DNA from 2 places in the Bacillus carboniphilus genome. Region 2 is predicted to be linked to the other one. Evidence: a T-box and tRNA genes for the amino acid it is inferred to sense, from the RefSeq annotation. Region 2 holds a T-box; the other holds one or more tRNA genes.

Region 1 (9,562 bases), 180 kb from region 2:
TCCTAAGGTAGCGAAATTCCTTGTCGGGTAAGTTCCGACCCGCACGAAAGGCGCAACGATCTGGGCACTGTCTCAACGAGAGACTCGGTGAAATTATAGTACCTGTGAAGATGCAGGTTACCCGCGACAGGACGGAAAGACCCCGTGGAGCTTTACTGTAGCCTGATATTGAATGTTGGTACAGCTTGTACAGAATAGGTAGGAGCCTTGGAAGCCGGAGCGCTAGCTTCGGTGGAGGCGTCTTTGGGATACTACCCTGGCTGTATTGACCTTCTAACCCGCACCCGTCATCCGGGTGGGAGACAGTGTCAGGTGGGCAGTTTGACTGGGGCGGTCGCCTCCTAAAAAGTAACGGAGGCGCCCAAAGGTTCCCTCAGAATGGTTGGAAATCATTCGTAGAGTGTAAAGGCACAAGGGAGCTTGACTGCGAGACCTACAAGTCGAGCAGGGACGAAAGTCGGGCTTAGTGATCCGGTGGTTCCGCATGGAAGGGCCATCGCTCAACGGATAAAAGCTACCCCGGGGATAACAGGCTTATCTCCCCCAAGAGTCCACATCGACGGGGAGGTTTGGCACCTCGATGTCGGCTCATCGCATCCTGGGGCTGTAGTCGGTCCCAAGGGTTGGGCTGTTCGCCCATTAAAGCGGTACGCGAGCCTGGGTTCAGAACGTCGTAGACAGTTCGGTCCCTATCCGTCGTGGGCGCAGGAAATTTGAGAGGAGCTGTCCTTAGTACGAGAGGACCGGGATGGACGCACCGCTGGTGTACCAGTTGTCTTGCCAAAGGCATCGCTGGGTAGCTATGTGCGGAAGGGATAAGTGCTGAAAGCATCTAAGCATGAAGCCCCCCTCAAGATGAGATTTCCCATCTAGCAATAGAGTAAGATCCCTGAAAGATGATCAGGTTGATAGGTTCGAGGTGGACGTGTGGTGACACATGGAGCTGACGAATACTAATCGATCGAGGACTTAACCACACACATGCGATTCTTGTCACCCTTCGTTATTTAGTTTTGAAAGAATGAATTTTCTTTTGAAAAAACGCTTGATATTATCATAAAAATAAGTATAATATATTTTGTCCCTCTAAAATGGGACAAGGGGTTTGAGAGGCGAGTAATTTCAGGAATCAACTGAGGAAACCGAGGAGCGTACTCCAGTACGTGACGACGTTGACGAAAGAAGATGACAAAAAAATGTGCCGTTTATTAAAAGTCGTAAACCCTATGTTTGGTGACGATAGCAAAGAGGTCACACCCGTTCCCATGCCGAACACGGAAGTTAAGCTCTTTAGCGCCGATGGTAGTTGGGGGGTCTCCCCCTGTGAGAGTAGGACGTTGCCAAGCATTGGAGGATTAGCTCAGCTGGGAGAGCACTTGCCTTACAAGCAAGGGGTCGGCGGTTCGATCCCGTCATCCTCCACCATTTAAAATGAAATTGTTATCTAATAATATTTAAAACAAAGACCGTAAGGTCTGGGTATATACGCCGGTGTAGCTCAATTGGTAGAGCACGACCGAATAGGCTTCATAGAATAAGCATCAGCATACCGACTGAACAACATCTTGAATAAACTAATAGAAGTCGGGATGACGTTTTAAGAAAGAAAAATCAAATAATAGTTCACTTTTTATACGCCGGTGTAGCTCAATTGGTAGAGCAACTGACTTGTAATCAGTAGGTTGGGGGTTCAAGTCCTCTTGCCGGCACCACGAGTTTTTTAGAGCCATTACTCAGTTGGTAGAGCATCTGACTTTTAATCAGAGGGTCGAAGGTTCGAGTCCTTCATGGCTCACCATTTTGAATTTCGCGGGTGTGGCGGAACTGGCAGACGCGCTAGACTTAGGATCTAGTGTCCTTGTGACGTGGGGGTTCGACTCCCTTCACCCGCATTAAGATACGCGGAAGTAGTTCAGTGGTAGAACACCACCTTGCCAAGGTGGGGGTCGCGGGTTCGAATTCCGTCTTCCGCTCCAAGATCATTCCCCATGCCGGGGTGGTGGAATTGGCAGACACACAGGACTTAAAATCCTGCGGTAGGTGACTACCGTGCCGGTTCAAGTCCGGCCCTCGGCACCATTTAGCGCCCGTAGCTCAATTGGATAGAGCGTTTGACTACGGATCAAAAGGTTAGGGGTTCGACTCCTCTCGGGCGCGCCATTTACGGGAAGTAGCTCAGCTTGGTAGAGCACATGGTTTGGGACCATGGGGTCGCAGGTTCGAATCCTGTCTTCCCGACCACGATCGATTATGTTTTAACAAGGGGCCTTAGCTCAGCTGGGAGAGCGCCTGCCTTGCACGCAGGAGGTCAGCGGTTCGATCCCGCTAGGCTCCACCAAATATTTAGATTATGAAAATGATATATTTTGGCGGTGTAGCTCAGCTGGCTAGAGCGTACGGTTCATACCCGTGAGGTCGGGGGTTCGATCCCCTCCGCCGCTACCAATAATAAATTATGTGAATGTGGACCCTTAGCTCAGTTGGTTAGAGCATTCGGCTCATAACCGAACGGTCGTAGGTTCGAGTCCTACAGGGTCCACCATAATTTGGAGGAATACCCAAGTCCGGCTGAAGGGATCGGTCTTGAAAACCGACAGGGGTGTCAAAGCCCGCGGGGGTTCGAATCCCTCTTCCTCCGCCATATTATTTTTTAAGAAACTGTTGATATTATCGTGGTGTGGAGCAACGAGCAAGAGCATCGTCGAATCCACAACGAGTTGTACCGATCGAGTAGCATCTTGAATAGTCAATTTGAGATCGGGACAGTCTATGCTAGCTAAGAGCATGGAATAATTAAATAACTAATACTATCGCGGGGTGGAGCAACGAGCAAAAGCATCGTCGAATCCACAGCGAGTTGTACCGATCGAGCAGCATCTTGAATAGACAATTTGAGATCGGGACAGTCTATGCTAGCTAAGAGCATGGAATAATTAAATAACTAATACTATCGCGGGGTGGAGCAACGAGCAAAAGCATCGTCGAATCCACAGCGAGTTGTACCGATCGAGCAGCATCTTGAATAGACAATTTGAGATCGGGACAGTCTGTGCTAACTAAGAGCATAGAATAATTAAATAACTAATACTATCGCGGGGTGGAGCAGTCTGGTAGCTCGTCGGGCTCATAACCCGAAGGTCGCAGGTTCAAATCCTGCCCCCGCAACCAAAACTAAAAAAAGTGGTCCCGTGGTGTAGCGGTTAACATGCCTGCCTGTCACGCAGGAGATCGCGGGTTCGATTCCCGTCGGGACCGCCATTTTAACAAATATTACTATATAGGCTCGGTAGCTCAGTTGGTAGAGCAATGGACTGAAAATCCATGTGTCGGCGGTTCGATTCCGTCCCGAGCCACCATTTTAGAATTATGGCGGTTGTGGCGAAGTGGTTAACGCACCAGATTGTGGCTCTGGCACTCGTGGGTTCGATTCCCATCAATCGCCCCATAAAAAATTGCGGGTGTAGTTTAGTGGTAAAACCTCAGCCTTCCAAGCTGATGTCGTGGGTTCGATTCCCATCACCCGCTCCATACATATTATGGGCCTGTAGCTCAGTTGGTCAGAGCGCACGCCTGATAAGCGTGAGGTCGATGGTTCAAGTCCATTCAGGCCCACCATGTATACTATGGTGGTAAATTATATTTTGTTGTTATTCCGCAGTAGCTCAGTGGTAGAGCATTCGGCTGTTAACCGAACGGTCGTAGGTTCGAATCCTACCTGCGGAGCCATAAGGAGAAGTACTCAAGTGGCTGAAGAGGCGCCCCTGCTAAGGGTGTAGGTCGCGCGAGCGGCGCGAGGGTTCAAATCCCTCCTTCTCCGCCATTAATGTAAGGCCCGTTGGTCAAGCGGTTAAGACACCGCCCTTTCACGGCGGTAACACGGGTTCGAATCCCGTACGGGTCATAAATAATAGGAATGTAAAAACCTTAGAGAATAGAACCTCTAAGGTTTTTTGTGTGTTCTTAAGAAAGAAAGTATAAAGATCTGTTTTGATTTGGCTGATGTTATCATTGTTATCTAGTTCCACTGCCCAACTACTCGTATGTTTTTCTCCGCACTTGTCTCTTAACGAAATATCTTCAAAATTTTCTTTATGATCACATTACCACTAATTTTTACTAATAAAAAATAGATATAGGTCCAACTGTATATTTTTTAATCCTTATTAGGAAGAGGAGAATTGTTTCTTTTATTTACGACATAAATCGACAAATGTTCAATTTGTTAGAATAGTTTATTAAGATATCTATATACCTATATATACTGTTAAATAAATATTTGATGGAATAGTTAGAATTATTAATTAAAAAATAAATAATAAAATATTTTAGAATGAAAAAAATGACGAACTATGTCAAAATGTTGAAGCGTTTTCAGAAAAGGGATTTCCTCTTTTTTTTTGAATTATGGTAATAAGGGAGACGGAAAGCTAATAGAGGTGATATAAATGTCAGTATTAATTCCTTCCGATTTTGATGTCCATTTATTTCACGAAGGTTCCTTGTTTAAAAGTTACAACCTATTTGGCGCACATATGAAGAACGTTGACGGTGTTGAAGGAGTTTGTTTTACCGTATGGGCTCCAAATGCTATGGATGTACGCTTAGTTGGGGATTTTAATGAATGGGACGGTACACATTATCCAATGAGAAAAATAAATGAGCAAGGAATATGGTCTTTGTTTGTGCCAGGTATGAGAAGTGAACAATTATACAAATATGAAATATGGACAAAAAGCGGTCAAAAAAAGTTAAAAGCAGATCCATACGCCTTTTTTGCTGAGGTGAAACCAAATACTGCTTCTAAAGTTTATGACATAGGGGGATATGAATGGAACGATGATAAATGGTATCGGAAGAAAAAGAGAAAAGCAGTCTATGATCGTCCTATGTTTATTTATGAACTAAACTTAGCATCTTGGAAAAAACATGATGATGGATCCTTTTTGACTTATCGTGAGTTGGTAGAAGAGTTGATTCCGTATATTAAAGATCATAAATTTACTCACATTGAACTAATGCCAATCATTGAGCACCCATATGATCGCTCTTGGGGGTATCAAGGAACGGGCTATTTCTCTGCTACCAGTAGATACGGTACGCCTCATGACTTAATGTACTTTATTGATCAATGTCACCAAAATGATATAGGGGTAATTGTAGATTGGGTTCCTGGACATTTCTGTAAAGATGAGCATGGTTTATATATGTTTGATGGAACACCAACCTACGATTATCCTATCGAGAAGGACCGAGAAAACTATATATGGGGAACAGCAAACTTTGATTTAGGAAAACCAGAAGTTCAAAGCTTTCTTATTTCTTCAGCAATTTTTTGGATTGAGAACTATCATATTGATGGGTTTCGAGTAGATGCAGTTGCCAATATGGTTTATTGGCAAAATAGTGATGAGCTTCAACCTAATCCGTATGCTATTGCTTTCTTAATGAAATTGAATGAGGCGGTTTTTGCTACAGATGAAACGATCTTAATGATTGCAGAAGACTCAACGGATTGGCCAATGGTGACTGGTCCAACATATGATGGAGGACTAGGCTTCAACTATAAATGGAACATGGGATGGATGAATGACATTTTAACTTATATGGAAGCTGGATTCGAAGAAAGAAAACATTTGCATGATAAAGTATCTTTTTCCTTGATTTATGCTTATTCTGAAAACTTTATTTTACCTTTTTCTCACGATGAAGTCGTGCATGGGAAAAGATCGTTATTGAATAAAATGCCAGGTGATTATTGGAAAAAGTTTGCTCAATTCAGACTTCTACTAGGCTATTTCACTTCACATCCAGGAAAGAAATTATTATTTATGGGTAGTGAGTTCGCACAATATGATGAATGGAAAGATTTAGAGCAGTTAGATTGGTTTATTACTGATTATGAAATGCATAGTAAAGCTCATCAATACACGAAGGATTTAATAAAGCTCTATTTACGTTCAAAACCGTTATATGAATTGGACCATCATCAAGATGGATTTGAATGGATCGATGTTAACAACCGAGAGCAACGTATTTTTTCATTCATTCGAAAAGGAACGAATAATCAGGATCAATATTTAGTAGTATGTAACTTTTCTCCTGAAGTTTACCACCAATATAAAGTAGGGGTTTTACTTAAAACTCGTTATGTGGAAGTGTTAAATAGCGATGATGAACAATATGGGGGGTCTGGTCAAGTGAACAAAAAAGATTTGCCTATCATTGATGAAGCTTATCATGGGAAACCATATCATATAGAAATGACTATTCCGCCTTTAGGTATTTCAATTTTACGAGCAGTAAAAAAGCGAGGAGGGAAGAAAGTTAATGACGAAAAAAAAGTGCGTAGCAATGCTTCTAGCAGGAGGAAAAGGTAGTCGACTTGGTTCATTGACTAAAAATATCGCTAAGCCAGCTGTACCATTTGCAGGGAAGTATCGAATTATAGATTTCCCATTGAGTAATTGTTCAAATTCAGGAATTGATACAGTCGGTATATTAACACAGTACCAACCTTTAGAATTACATTCTTACATTGGCATTGGTAGCGCGTGGGATTTGGATCGAAAGGATGGAGGCGTTAGTGTCCTTCCTCCATATGCAGAGTCCTCAGAGGTGAGATGGTATAAAGGGACTGCCAGTGCCATATATCATAACTTAAATTATTTAAAACAATATGATCCTGAGTACGTTTTAATTTTATCAGGCGATCATATATATAAGATGGATTATTCCTTGATGCTTGATTATCATATTGAAAAAAAAGCAGATGTTTCTATTTCTGTCATTGAAGTGCCTTGGGATGAAGCAAGTAGATTTGGAATTATGAATACGGATGAACATATGATTGTGAAAGAATTTGATGAAAAGCCACAGTATCCGAAAAATAATTTGGCTTCCATGGGAATCTATATATTTAATTGGTCTATTTTAAAAGATTTTTTAGAAATGGACGAAAGAAATCCTTACTCGAGTAATGATTTTGGGAAAGATGTCATTCCTCTTTTAATAGATGAAGGTAAAAAGTTAGTTGCTTATCCTTTTGAAGGGTATTGGAAAGATGTCGGGACAGTTAAAAGTTTATGGGAAGCGAATATGGATCTATTGGAGGAACGTCCTCAGTTAAATCTTTTTGATTATTATTGGCGTATTTATTCCGTGAATCCGAATCATCCACCACAATATATTGATGATAAGGCTGTAGTAGTTGAATCTCTCGTTAATGAAGGTTGTTTTGTTAGTGGGAATGTGGAAAACTCAGTTCTATTTCAAGGAGTGACAGTTGGAAACAACTCTTTTATAAAAAAATCTGTCATAATGCCTAATGCTGTTATAGGTGAAAATGTGTTTATTGAAAATGCCATTGTTCCAAGTGATGTTGAAATACCAAATGGATTTATTTTAAAGCTCGAGGAAAACCAAGATGAAATTATTTTAGTAACAGAAGAAATGATCGAACAATCAAATATTTCTCCATAAGTCCCTTTTGAAAAGTCAAAGAAGAGGAATGTCATCTATATACTAAACTAAATGAAAGGATGATCATTGTTTGGCTAAGATGTTAGGAGTAATCGATGCGACGATGGATCGTGAAGAACTAAAAGAGTTAGCCTTAGTAAGAAATACAGCAGCAATCCCTATTTTGGGAAGATATCGATTGATTGACTTCATTTTATCGAGCATGGTTAATTCAGAGATTGATAGTGTGGGGATATTTCCAATATATCAATATAGGTCGTTAATGGATCATTTAGGATCAGGGGAAAGAATGGAATTTGAATCGAAAACGAGATGGATTGTTCTTTTTCCCTTCTCCAAAAAATTATGTAGAAAATAAAAAGATAGGATCATTTAAGAAATATGCTGATCATATAGACTATTTTCTTAGAAGTCGTCAAAAATATGCGGTTATAAGCAACAGTAATACCGTCATCAATATTAACTTTCAACCTGTATTGGAACGCCATATTAGTATAGGATGTGATATCACTGAAATATGCCAAAATGGTCAACCATTAAAGATATATTTAATGGAGAAAGAATTACTGCTTCAATTAATTGATACATATAAAGACTCTGAAACGATGACGGTGCAAGATTTAGTGGAGGATTCATCTCAATTGACTGTATGTCAATATGAGCATGACGGGTATGTCGCTATTATTGATTCAGTTTTTCATTACTATAAACATAGTCTTGAAATGTTAGATCCGACTATTTGGAAGCATTTAATTCATCCTAAAATGCCTATCTATACAAAGGTAAAGGACGAACCTCCTACTCGATATGTTCGAGGGTCAAAGGTTAAAAATTCGTTAATTGCAAATGGATGCATTATTGAAGGAGAAGTAGAAAATAGTATTATTTTCAGAGCTGTAAAGATTGGAAAAGATACGATAGTGAAAAACAGTATTGTAATGCAGAAATCTCAAATAGGAGATGGTTGTAAGATAGAGAATGCCGTTTTAGACAAAGATGTGCAAATTGGAGAGGAAATCAAGTTGTCAGGAACAAGTTCTGAACCGTATGTTGTGAAAAAAGGGACATCACAAGGAGCGTTGATGAAATCGTGAATAGTTTGTTCGTTGTAAGTGAATGTGTTCCGTTTATCAAGTCAGGTGGATTAGCGGATGTCGCGGGAGCTTTGCCAAAGGAATTAAAAAAGCTAGGTACAGAAACAAAGATAATGTTACCTAAATATGGGTTAGTCCCTGAAAAATATATAGAAAGAATGAAAAAGATTGATACCATCACGATTGATGTTGGGTGGAGAAAACAATACTGTGGAATTGAATTTCTTCGAGTAGATGGGATGGATTATTACTTCATTGACAATGAATATTACTTTAAACGTGATTCATTATACGGCCACTACGATGATGGGGAAAGATTTTCATTTTTTTCAAGAGCAGTATTAGAGGTGACAAAAAAAATAAAGTTCAGGCCAGATATTATTCATTGTCATGATTGGCACACAGCGATGATTCCATTCTTGTTAAAAGAGGAGTACAGCAAGCAGTCCTTTTTTTCTAACACGAAGACTATATTAACCATTCATAATCTGCAGTTTCAAGGTGTATTTCCAAGGCAAGTTATACATGACTTATTAAACTTAACAGATCAATCTTATGAAAAGATAGAGTTTTTTGGCGCAATTAATTTTATGAAGGCTGGTATTGTTTCTGCAGATATCATTACAACGGTTAGTCCTACTTATCGAAACGAGATAAAGACCTCCTATTACGGAGAAGATTTAGATGGATTATTAAACATAAGAGATGATTCGTTAGTTGGAATTCTTAATGGGATAGATGATGGATTATATAACCCAAGGATAGATCAATATATTAAAGTTCAGTATAGTGAACAGAACATTTATAAAAAAAGTTTGAATAAGTTAGCATTGCAAGAAATGTTCGGGTTAAAAAAAGATAAAAGTATCCCTATTATTTCTATCATTACTAGATTAACGAAGCAAAAAGGGCTGGATTTAGTTAAGCGTGTTTTTCATGAAATTATTGAAGAGCAAGATGTACAAGTAATTATATTAGGTACTGGTGAA
Region 2 (9,562 bases):
TATATAACCGATAAGCTTACCATCAAAGATGATCTCAGCTGTTCTTCCTGGATGCAGTCCTTGTCTTTTCGCCTGCTTATATTCCACTAAGTCTAAAACATTTAATGTTTGAAGAACACCATCAACAATGCCTTTTGCCACAAAAAAATCTAAAGGCTTCTTTTCTCCTTGCCAAGGATGACTCTCCCATAAACCTGTCAATGCTCCTGACAAACGCTCTTTTTCTGTTAGCGTTTCATTTTCTTTTAAAAAGACCGAACCGATTTCAAATAAAGCTACCTTCTCTGATTGTCTTGCTATGTTATGCTTTAAAGCTTCAATTAAATGTGGAATTAAACTCAATCTAAGAGCACTTCGGTCCTCACTCATCGGCAAAGCTAGCTTTGTTAATTCAGAATCTTCTAAGGCAAACTGCTTCGCTCTTTGCTCACTTGATAAAGAATACGTAATGGCTTGGTATAGTCCTGCTCCTTCTAAAAAGCGACGAACTTTTCTTCTTTTTTGCTGATACGTCGTTAACTGTCCAGGGGTTCGCTCTCCTACTGGTAAAGTAGTTGGGATGTTGTCATAGCCATACAATCTAGCAACTTCCTCAATTAAATCTTCTTCAATTGAAATATCTCCCCGTCGAGAAGGAACATGAACAATTACTTTCTCTCCAATTATTTCAACGTCAAATTGCAAACGTCTGAAAATATCACTGACTTCTTCTTGTGTAATGTTGGTACCTAAGGTAGCATTAACTTTTCCAACCGTTGTGGTGACTGTATTTACTTTCCAATCATACGTATCTACTTCAACTGACCCTTTCAACACAGATCCACCTGCTAGTTCTTGCAACAGTTTTGCCGCTCTTTCTGCCGCTAAACGGACACGACTTGGATCAATGCCTTTTTCAAAACGAGTGCTTGCCTCACTTCTTAAGTTATGGGCTTTTACAGAACGACGAATGCTCTCTGGATTAAAATAAGCGGCTTCAATTAACACGTTTGTAGTATCAGATTGAACTTCCGTATTCGCTCCGCCCATGACTCCTGCTAAAGCAATTGGCTCACGTCCATCAGTAATGACTAACTGATCTGAAGATAGTGTTCTTTCTACTTCATCCAATGTAGTTAACGATTCACCTTGCTTAGCAAAACGTACTAGAACCTCCTTAGAAGAAATTCGATCATAATCAAACGCATGTAAAGGTGTACCATACTCTAATAAAATGAAATTAGTAATATCAACTACATTATTATGTGGTCTAATCCCAGCAGCCATAAGTCTTGCTTGAAGCCATAGAGGAGAAGGAGCTATTTTAACATTCTCAACGACTTTAGCAATGTATAATGGATTCGCTTCAGCATCTTCTACTGAGACTGCAACAGTTGCATCTGTTCTTTTTTCAACTGCTTGATGCTCAGTTGGAGGATAGCTTACCTCTTTATCTAAAATTGCCGCCACTTCATGTGCGACGCCAAGCATACTTAATGCATCCGCTCGGTTAGGTGTTAAACCTAATTCTAACACCGTATCATCCAAGTGCAATTGAGCTAAAGCATCTGCTCCCACTTCAACATTTTCAGGGAAAACGAAGATTCCTTCTGCATACTCTTTAGCAACCAGCTTGCCCTCTACTCCTAGCTCTTGCAAGGAACAAATCATGCCATGTGATTGCTCACCTCTAAGTTTTGCTTTTTTTATTTTAAAGTTACCTGGTAATACCGCTCCAACCTTAGCGACAATAACCTTTTGACCTTTATCGACATTCGGAGCACCACAAACAATTTGCACTGCATCCTCTCCCCCAATATCAACTAGACAAACGTTTAGCTTATCAGCATCCGGGTGTTGATTTTTTTCTAAAACGTGACCAATTACGACACCTTTTATTCCTTCATTAAGCGTTTCAACGCTTTCTACTTCAATTCCTGACCTTGTAATTTTTTCTGCTAAATCACTTGGTGAAATTCCTAATAGATCAACATATTGTTCAAGCCATTTATATGAAACGTACATAGAGCCAACCTCCTTATAGTTGTTTAAATTGTGATAAGAAACGCAGATCATTCGTGTAAAAATGACGAATATCGTCAATTCCATATTTGAGCATGGCAATTCGTTCTTGACCAATCCCAAAAGCAAAACCTTGATATTTTACAGGATCAAATCCAGCCATTTTTAACACATTTGGGTGAACCATGCCCGCTCCTAATACTTCAATCCATCCCGTTCCTTTACAAACGTTACAGCCTGCCCCGCCACATTTAAAACATGATACATCTACCTCAACTGAAGGTTCGGTGAACGGGAAAAAGCTTGGACGCAAGCGAATTTCTCTTTCTTCACCAAACATCGCCTTTGCAAACACTTCTAACGTCCCTTTTAAATCACTCATTCGGATATTTTCATCAACAACAAGACCTTCTATTTGAGCAAATTGATGAGAATGGGTGGCGTCGTCACTATCTCGTCGATACACTCTTCCTGGACAAATAATTTTCACTGGACCTTTCCCTTCAAATTGCTCTAACGTGCGAATTTGTACGGGAGAGGTATGTGTTCTTAACAATGTTTCTTCGTCGATATAAAAAGTATCTTGCATATCTCTTGCAGGATGAGCCTTCGGAATATTTAGTGCTTCAAAGTTATAGTAATCAGACTCAACTTCTGGTCCTTCAGCGATTGAATAGCCCATGCTTAAGAACAGATCCTCAATTTCCTCTGTTACAGCTGTAAGAGGATGGGTTCCACCTTGCAATATTGGGCGTCCTGGTAGCGTTACATCCACTGTCTCATTCGCTAATTTTTTCATTACTTCTTCTTCTTCTAATTGCTGTTGCTTTAAAGAAATTTTATTAGCGATTTCTTCACGAACAACATTTGCTAATGCCCCTATTTTCGGACGTTCCTCTTTTGAAAGTTTCCCCATCCCTCTAAGCACTTCTGTTATCGGGCCTTTTTTTCCTAAATACGATACGCGAATCTCATTTAATTTTTTGGAGCTTTTCACTTCATTTATGGCATGGATTGCTTCTTCTTTTAAATGCTGTAGCTTTTCTTGCATGCTTGATCCTCCTTTTTTAAAAACGGAAAAACACAAAAAACTCGCCCCAAAAAAGGGACGAGTTCGTCGCGTTACCACCCTTGTTAGTGATTTTTTTAAAATCACTCACCTCAGCTCACAATAACGGTGTGATCACCGAACCGCCTTTACACGTCTGTGGTCTAGGCGTCAACTCGAGAGGTGAACTTCATATGCAGCATACATTAAAACGCTTCCAGTCTATGGCATTTTATCCCTTGTATGTCACTCACATATTACTCTTCTCTGTCATCGTTTTTCCGTTCTTTTTGTTGATTTTTATTATATGTAATACAAACAGTAAATGCAACCCTTAATAACAAGGTTAAGTCACAACCCATATCCCAATAGACATAGCTAAGAAAACCATCCCACCGCAAAACATTAATATTCTCAACGCAAGTGTATGATGATTTTTGGATACTGTTTTAAACAACTTATGAAAACCCATGAATATCCAACCTGTTATTAAGAAAAAACCCGTGTCGTCAAATCCATCATTTGTTTCCTTATAAAAATCTTCAGCTTTTTTTGAAAAGGTAAAGTAAAAGGTGAATATACTTAAGAGTCCAGTAATAATCGACACACCTAGTACCTCCATAAATCCCATTCCAACGCTCCTCTCTTCTTAAAAAGACTAGCGATAATAATACATCAAAATCCCTGCCGCAACAGCTACATTTAATGATTCAGCTTGTCCATAAATAGGCAAAGAGACATTTACATCTGTTTGGGTCAACAGCTGTTTATTCATCCCCTTCCCTTCATTCCCAACAATGATAGCAAAACGAGAAGGCTTTTCAAGCTTATTATAGGACTCACTATTTTCCAAAGCTGTTCCAATGACCTTTATTTGATGATTTTTCAAATGTTCAATAGCCTGACTTAAATCTTCTTTTACAATTGGCAGGTGAAAAATGGAACCTTGGGTAGAACGAATCACTTTACTGTTATATAAATCAACCGTTCCTTTCCCTATAATAACTGCATCAAAACCAGCCGCATCAGCTGTACGAATCATCGTCCCTAAATTCCCTGGATCTTGAACGCCATCGACTAGTAAAAATCGTTTCTTTGTAAAATCAATAAGAGTGGTACTCATATGACAAACGGCTACTACTTCTTGGGATGTTTCCGTTTCTGACAACGACTTCATTACTTGTGTCGTAGTACTAATAATATCGGCCGTTTTCCAATGATTTGGGATTTCCACTCCCTCTGTTTTGATAATCTCTTCAACTATCCCTTTATACTTCAGTGCTTCTTCAATTAAATGAAATCCTTCTATTAAAAAAAGTTGTTGTTTTTCTCGATATTTCCGTTCGTGAAGTTTTCTCCATTTTTTCACTCTGTCATTTTGAGCCGATTCAATTTTGATCAATTCTAGACACCTCTATCTCACTTACTTCTCTTATTTTAATGTTTACTTTTCAAGAAATCCTTATTTATACATTAATATGTTTTTTACAACAAGCCCCTGCGTCGCTAAACGGGCGCTTCCGCTTTTCTTTTGTCTAGCTACAGCGCATAGCCACTAGAGGTTATAAACCACAGAGAACAGAAGATAAAGAACATCTTCTTTTTCTCCGCGTTTTATACTTGTCGTGACTGTTCAATGCGCTTCCGCTTTTCTTTTTATACTACAATATTTACATGAAAATTGAAATGTAGGAAACATTAAAAGTATCAAGAATAAATGAGGTGAAGAGATGAATTTAAATTTACGACATGCCGTCCTTGCTAATGTTTCCGAAAATACACCAGCACAATTAGAAGATACGATAGTAGATGCGATTAAAAGTGGTGAAGAAAAAATGTTACCAGGATTAGGCGTTCTGTTTGAAGTGATTTGGCAAACCGCAAACGAAGCTGATCGTGAAGAAATGCTTCAAATATTAGAACAAGGGTTAAAGAAATAATGAACTCAATAACTTTATATTAGATTTTAGCTAGTGTTCCTTCTCGATAATTAGGGTCACTAGCTTTTATTTCGAACATTACAAACATCTCATTGTTCGCCTTATTACCACCTAGAAATGATCTAATTTTCTGATAGAATAGTGTGACATATAAAAGATGGTTGTTTATAATTGGAATAATAAATACACTAAATAGGGGATGTAATTTAAATGATGCCGAATTTCAAAAATCTATACTCGATAAAAGATCCCTCCCAATGGAAATCAACCTACAATGAAGAGATAAAGAAATTAGATAAACTATACCAAGAAGAGGAACAATTACTATATAAATACTATATTGATGGACAAAAACCTAAGAGAATGGACGAAATAGATACCATCAAAACGAATATTTTGATGGACAAAAGTCTAAAAAAAACACTTATTGACGTGGAAAGAAACCCTAAAAGACAATAAATTATGGAACAGAAGACTCGAAGTTTTTTTATCTAAGCTTAATATTGAAGAACTAGAGTGTCATCCAACTATAAGTAGGATTCAAAATGAACTTCAAGAGAAATTAATGAATCAAACATTTTTTATTAATGGTGAGGAGTACAGCATAGGAAAGGTACAATCGACTGTTATGGAGAATGGTGATCGTGAACTGCGAAGAAAACTGTTTATGCAATCAAGTAAAATTGCCAAAGAAAATGAAACTCTTTTTAGAGAGCTATTGAAAATTAGAAATACACTTGCTCAACAACGTGGATTCGACAATTATTATGAACTTGTTTTCAACCTTAAAGAAATTAATACTAATACATATTTTAAAGAAATGAATCTCTTTTTTAGAGAAAACAAAAGAAAAAACGGAATATTGGAATGAAAAAATTCAAAAGAAGTTTAATTGGAAAACCATCCATCACTATGATCAATATTATACTACCTTTAACTTTCATGAAATTGATCGAAGTCAATTCACATCGAAAAAAATAATAGAAGTGTTAAAAGATATTACAGAAACCATAGGATTAGATATGAATTCTCTTCCTATGTCTATTAAACTTTTAGAAATCCCTTATGGGGGGATTTTGTATGAACATTTCTCCTGATGATACTAGATTAGTCATTAACAAACGAGACAGCTATTCCGCTTTCTTAACAGGAGTCCATGAATTAGGGCATGCGATTGACGGACATCTGGGCTCCTATGAATATCCAGAACTATACCGTTTTTATTCTAGTATTGCAGCTGAGGGGATAGCTGAATTATTTCAAACCATCCCAACAGATCCAACGTTCCTTAAGAAAAGTTTCACTGTTTCTGAAGAAACTTTGTCACACATCCAAGAGTTAGAGCAATTAACTTCTCTAAACATGGTGAAAATCAATTATTATTATAGTTTAGTGGAATACGAACTGTATAAGGATCCAGATGAGGATTTTCATGAAATTGCTTCAAAATGTTATAAACAAGTTTTTGGATATAACGGAGAAGTGTTCCACCCAGCTAGTGAATTATTTTACATTGAACTTCCTGTATTTTTCCAAGATTATAATTATGCTTTAGCTACAAGGGAGATGATCCGACACAAATATAAGTTAAATAGCCTCTATAACCAAGAAGATGTTTTTAACGAGATCGAAGAGAAATATATAAAACCTTGTCAACTTTTAACATGGAGTGAAAGGGTAAAGCAACTCTGTGGTGAAGAACACACCTTCAAATATTTAGCAAAAAGGGTCAATAAAACCATAGAATCTTCTACTTAAGAAAGACTCAAAAAGCTGCACTTCATAGGTTAAAAACTTTTATCTATTGAGGTGTAGTTTTCACTTAAACACTCTATCATAAGAGAAAGCTTTAAGCAGTGTAATTCAACTAACACCAAATAGAATTGTTTAAATTTCCCACTTTACTTTCAAATTTCTAAATAATATAAATATACCTGTTCCCAATAATAGTAAGTAAAGGATACTTGGATAAGAATCACTCCAAGATAATTCACTTATCCAAAGCATTTGTGTGACCTCTACACTGTGAAACATCGGAAAAATTTTAGCTATAACTTGGATATATTGGGGCAATGAATCAATTGGTAACACAATTCCTGAAGTAAACAGTAAGGCTATAAAAAAACCAGAGGATACTAGATTGGCTGTTCTAGAAGATTTTATAAATAAAGCAAGTAAAAACCCTATAGAATAAAAGATATAAATGATCAAAAAATAGAGTAGAATAAATATGGTGGTTTCAAAGAGATTCATAAAGTAGGATGCACCGTACACAAAAAATGATAGTGACATAAATAAACATGTTGAAATGATACTGAATAAAGAGAAGGCAGCCATTAGTGAAAGGAAGTAATTTCTCATATTAATGGGGTAAGTACTATACCGTTTTAATACACCTTGCTCCTTCAACTCCAAAATGGTAATAGGTATTCCCATTAATCCCACATTTGCTAGAAGAAAAACGATATTGATTGGAACCACTGTATCGATCCCGAGTACATTTTCACCAAAGTGGGTTTGCTCATCTCCAAACACCCCGCCAAAAACAATCATTAAAATAATCGGAACGACAATCAAAAAAAACAACGATATAGGTTCACGTAAAAGGGCTTTTATCTCGATTTCTAGAAATGCCATTCCATTCTCACTCCACTTCTTCCAAGTATTCCCCTGTATAATAAAAGTAAATATCCTCTAAATTTATGGGGTGAATATTATATTTTGGAGATAAGTGAATAGAACGAATTGAATCGTAATCTTCTCTCCTAAAGAAATAATTGTAAACAGAACCAGATATCTTTATATCAAATAGGATGTTTTCTTTCTCTATAATTTTATTCAATTCTTCAATGTTTCGTTCTCTAGTTTTAATTACATATCCTTTATCAAAATGTTCAATAAGATCAGTTGTTTTTCCTTCTAAAATGATTTTTCCTTTTTTAAGTAGATAAACAAAATCACTATACTGAGCAGCTTGATTTAAATAATGGTCAGATACTAGAACAATTTTATTTGAAGCATACTCTGTAATCATGTTCCAAATTTCGTCTCGGCTAAACGTATCTAAACCTGATACAGGCTCATCCAAAACGACAATCTCATAGGAGGGCATAAACAGCATCGCAATCAATACTCTTCTCTTTGTACCTCCTGAAAGTTTTTTTGTCATAATATGATAATATTCTTGCAATTTAAACTTTTCTAGAAAGGCATAAGGATCAATATTCAAGTTAAACAGCTCTTTAACTAACTGTAATTCTTCACCAACGGTACAGTTTTTCCTTAACGTATTATGTTGCGTCAAAAAGCCTACCTTCTTTTTCATTTTAATGTCATCTTTGCTCGATCCATTAATTTCTATTTTTCCCTTATCGTATTTTCTAAGTCCTACAAGGGTCTCTAAGAGTGTCGTTTTTCCACTTCCGTTTGGACCGGCAATTAAATAAACGCCTGGGTCTTGAATGAATATGTTAATCCCATTTAATATTGGGTTCTTTCCATATCTTTTTACTAGAGAATTAATCTCAATTCCCAATTTACACACCCTCTCACCTTAGTTTTAATTTTTGATGTAAAAGAACCTATACATGAAACATAATGAAATAAAATAATTCCCCGAAGAAAAAAGAGACTGAAAATTGAAATTATTAAGTTGTTAAAAATACACCCTATTCTTATGTAACTTTCAGACTACGAATACTTGAAACCATTATACTATAATGACTAGTTAATATCTGTATAAAATGATGAATTTATCTTTTTTAAGATGAATCACAATTAGCGATAAATCAAAATTTTGCTTCTCAAATAAAATTTTTTAAAAAAATGAAACCTTTCTTTCTCTCATCCGTATTAACACTTACTAGGACTGTGGATAATTCTATATAGGAGGAAAAGAGGATGGTCATCGTATTAAGAATTGTATTAATAGGCTTATTCATTTTCTTCATTTATACTGCCTTTAAATATATTTTAAATCCTAAACGAAAGCTTGATCTATCACAGGAACAAAAGCGGTATTATCTTTTAGATAACCGAGAACATGTACAGAAGAATATGCAGCTTACGTATAAAGGTGCTTTATTTGAAGGAGAGAAATATTTAGGTACTACGGAACAATCCTTTGAAGTCATCTCGATTTTTATTTGGTGCAAAAAAGAAGAACAACTTCAAGGGCTTCAATAGTGAGGACTTCCGATTTCTAGAAGAAAAAATAAAAGAACACTATCCTTATGCAAAAATTGATTGGAAAAGTCCAATTAAAGAGTTGTTGACCAATGAAAAAAGCTAACTCACTCGGAGTTAGCTTTTTTCATTATTTATTTAATTGCGCTTTAGCAGCATCTGCTAATTGAGCGAATGCTTGTTCATCTGAAACCGCTAAGTCAGCAAGCATTTTACGGTTGACTTCGATACCAGCTAATTTTAAACCGTGCATTAAACGGCTATAAGAAAGTCCATTCATGCGAGCAAGCTGCATTGATACGTGTAATCCATAGTTTACGGAAATCACGTTTTTTCTGACGACGATCACGATAAGCGTAGTTACCTGATTTCATGACCTGTTGATTTG

What was found. The T-box of region 2 lies ahead of pheS (phenylalanine--tRNA ligase subunit alpha). A T-box ahead of a tRNA ligase gene usually reads a tRNA of that ligase, here a tRNA-Phe.
Region 1: it has a tRNA-Phe gene. The T-box ahead of pheS (phenylalanine--tRNA ligase subunit alpha) is inferred to sense a tRNA for this amino acid. The anticodon was not compared.

Annotation. Positions count from the first base shown of each region.
Region 1 is NZ_CP129013.1:1,871,558-1,881,119, reverse strand. Features, by position in the region: rRNA gene LC087_RS09635 (23S ribosomal RNA) at 1-977, shown strand, start outside; rRNA gene rrf (5S ribosomal RNA) at 1,230-1,346, shown strand; tRNA gene LC087_RS09625 (tRNA-Val) at 1,350-1,425, shown strand; tRNA gene LC087_RS09620 (tRNA-Thr) at 1,637-1,712, shown strand; tRNA gene LC087_RS09615 (tRNA-Lys) at 1,724-1,798, shown strand; tRNA gene LC087_RS09610 (tRNA-Leu) at 1,810-1,892, shown strand; tRNA gene LC087_RS09605 (tRNA-Gly) at 1,902-1,976, shown strand; tRNA gene LC087_RS09600 (tRNA-Leu) at 1,991-2,079, shown strand; tRNA gene LC087_RS09595 (tRNA-Arg) at 2,084-2,160, shown strand; tRNA gene LC087_RS09590 (tRNA-Pro) at 2,165-2,241, shown strand; tRNA gene LC087_RS09585 (tRNA-Ala) at 2,263-2,338, shown strand; tRNA gene LC087_RS09580 (tRNA-Met) at 2,369-2,445, shown strand; tRNA gene LC087_RS09575 (tRNA-Ile) at 2,466-2,542, shown strand; tRNA gene LC087_RS09570 (tRNA-Ser) at 2,549-2,641, shown strand; tRNA gene LC087_RS09565 (tRNA-Met) at 3,092-3,168, shown strand; tRNA gene LC087_RS09560 (tRNA-Asp) at 3,183-3,258, shown strand; tRNA gene LC087_RS09555 (tRNA-Phe) at 3,281-3,356, shown strand; tRNA gene LC087_RS09550 (tRNA-His) at 3,370-3,445, shown strand; tRNA gene LC087_RS09545 (tRNA-Gly) at 3,455-3,528, shown strand; tRNA gene LC087_RS09540 (tRNA-Ile) at 3,539-3,615, shown strand; tRNA gene LC087_RS09535 (tRNA-Asn) at 3,652-3,726, shown strand; tRNA gene LC087_RS09530 (tRNA-Ser) at 3,730-3,820, shown strand; tRNA gene LC087_RS09525 (tRNA-Glu) at 3,830-3,901, shown strand; gene glgB (1,4-alpha-glucan branching enzyme) at 4,446-6,377, shown strand; gene LC087_RS09515 (glucose-1-phosphate adenylyltransferase) at 6,328-7,479, shown strand; partial or broken gene LC087_RS09510 (sugar phosphate nucleotidyltransferase) at 7,559-8,573, shown strand; gene glgA (glycogen synthase GlgA) at 8,570-9,562, shown strand, end outside.
Region 2 is NZ_CP129013.1:1,694,124-1,703,685, forward strand. Features, by position in the region: gene pheT (phenylalanine--tRNA ligase subunit beta) at 1-2,004, opposite strand, end outside; gene pheS (phenylalanine--tRNA ligase subunit alpha) at 2,018-3,052, opposite strand; T-box leader at 3,103-3,332, opposite strand; gene LC087_RS08680 (hypothetical protein) at 3,396-3,680, opposite strand; gene LC087_RS08685 (TrmH family RNA methyltransferase) at 3,708-4,451, opposite strand; gene sspI (small acid-soluble spore protein SspI) at 4,780-4,989, shown strand; gene LC087_RS08695 (hypothetical protein) at 5,200-5,448, shown strand; gene LC087_RS08700 (M3 family metallopeptidase) at 5,555-5,860, shown strand; gene LC087_RS08705 (hypothetical protein) at 6,070-6,747, shown strand; gene LC087_RS08710 (ABC transporter permease) at 6,877-7,626, opposite strand; gene LC087_RS08715 (ABC transporter ATP-binding protein) at 7,634-8,524, opposite strand; gene LC087_RS08720 (sigma-w pathway protein ysdB) at 8,890-9,174, shown strand; partial or broken gene rplT (50S ribosomal protein L20) at 9,305-9,562, opposite strand, start outside.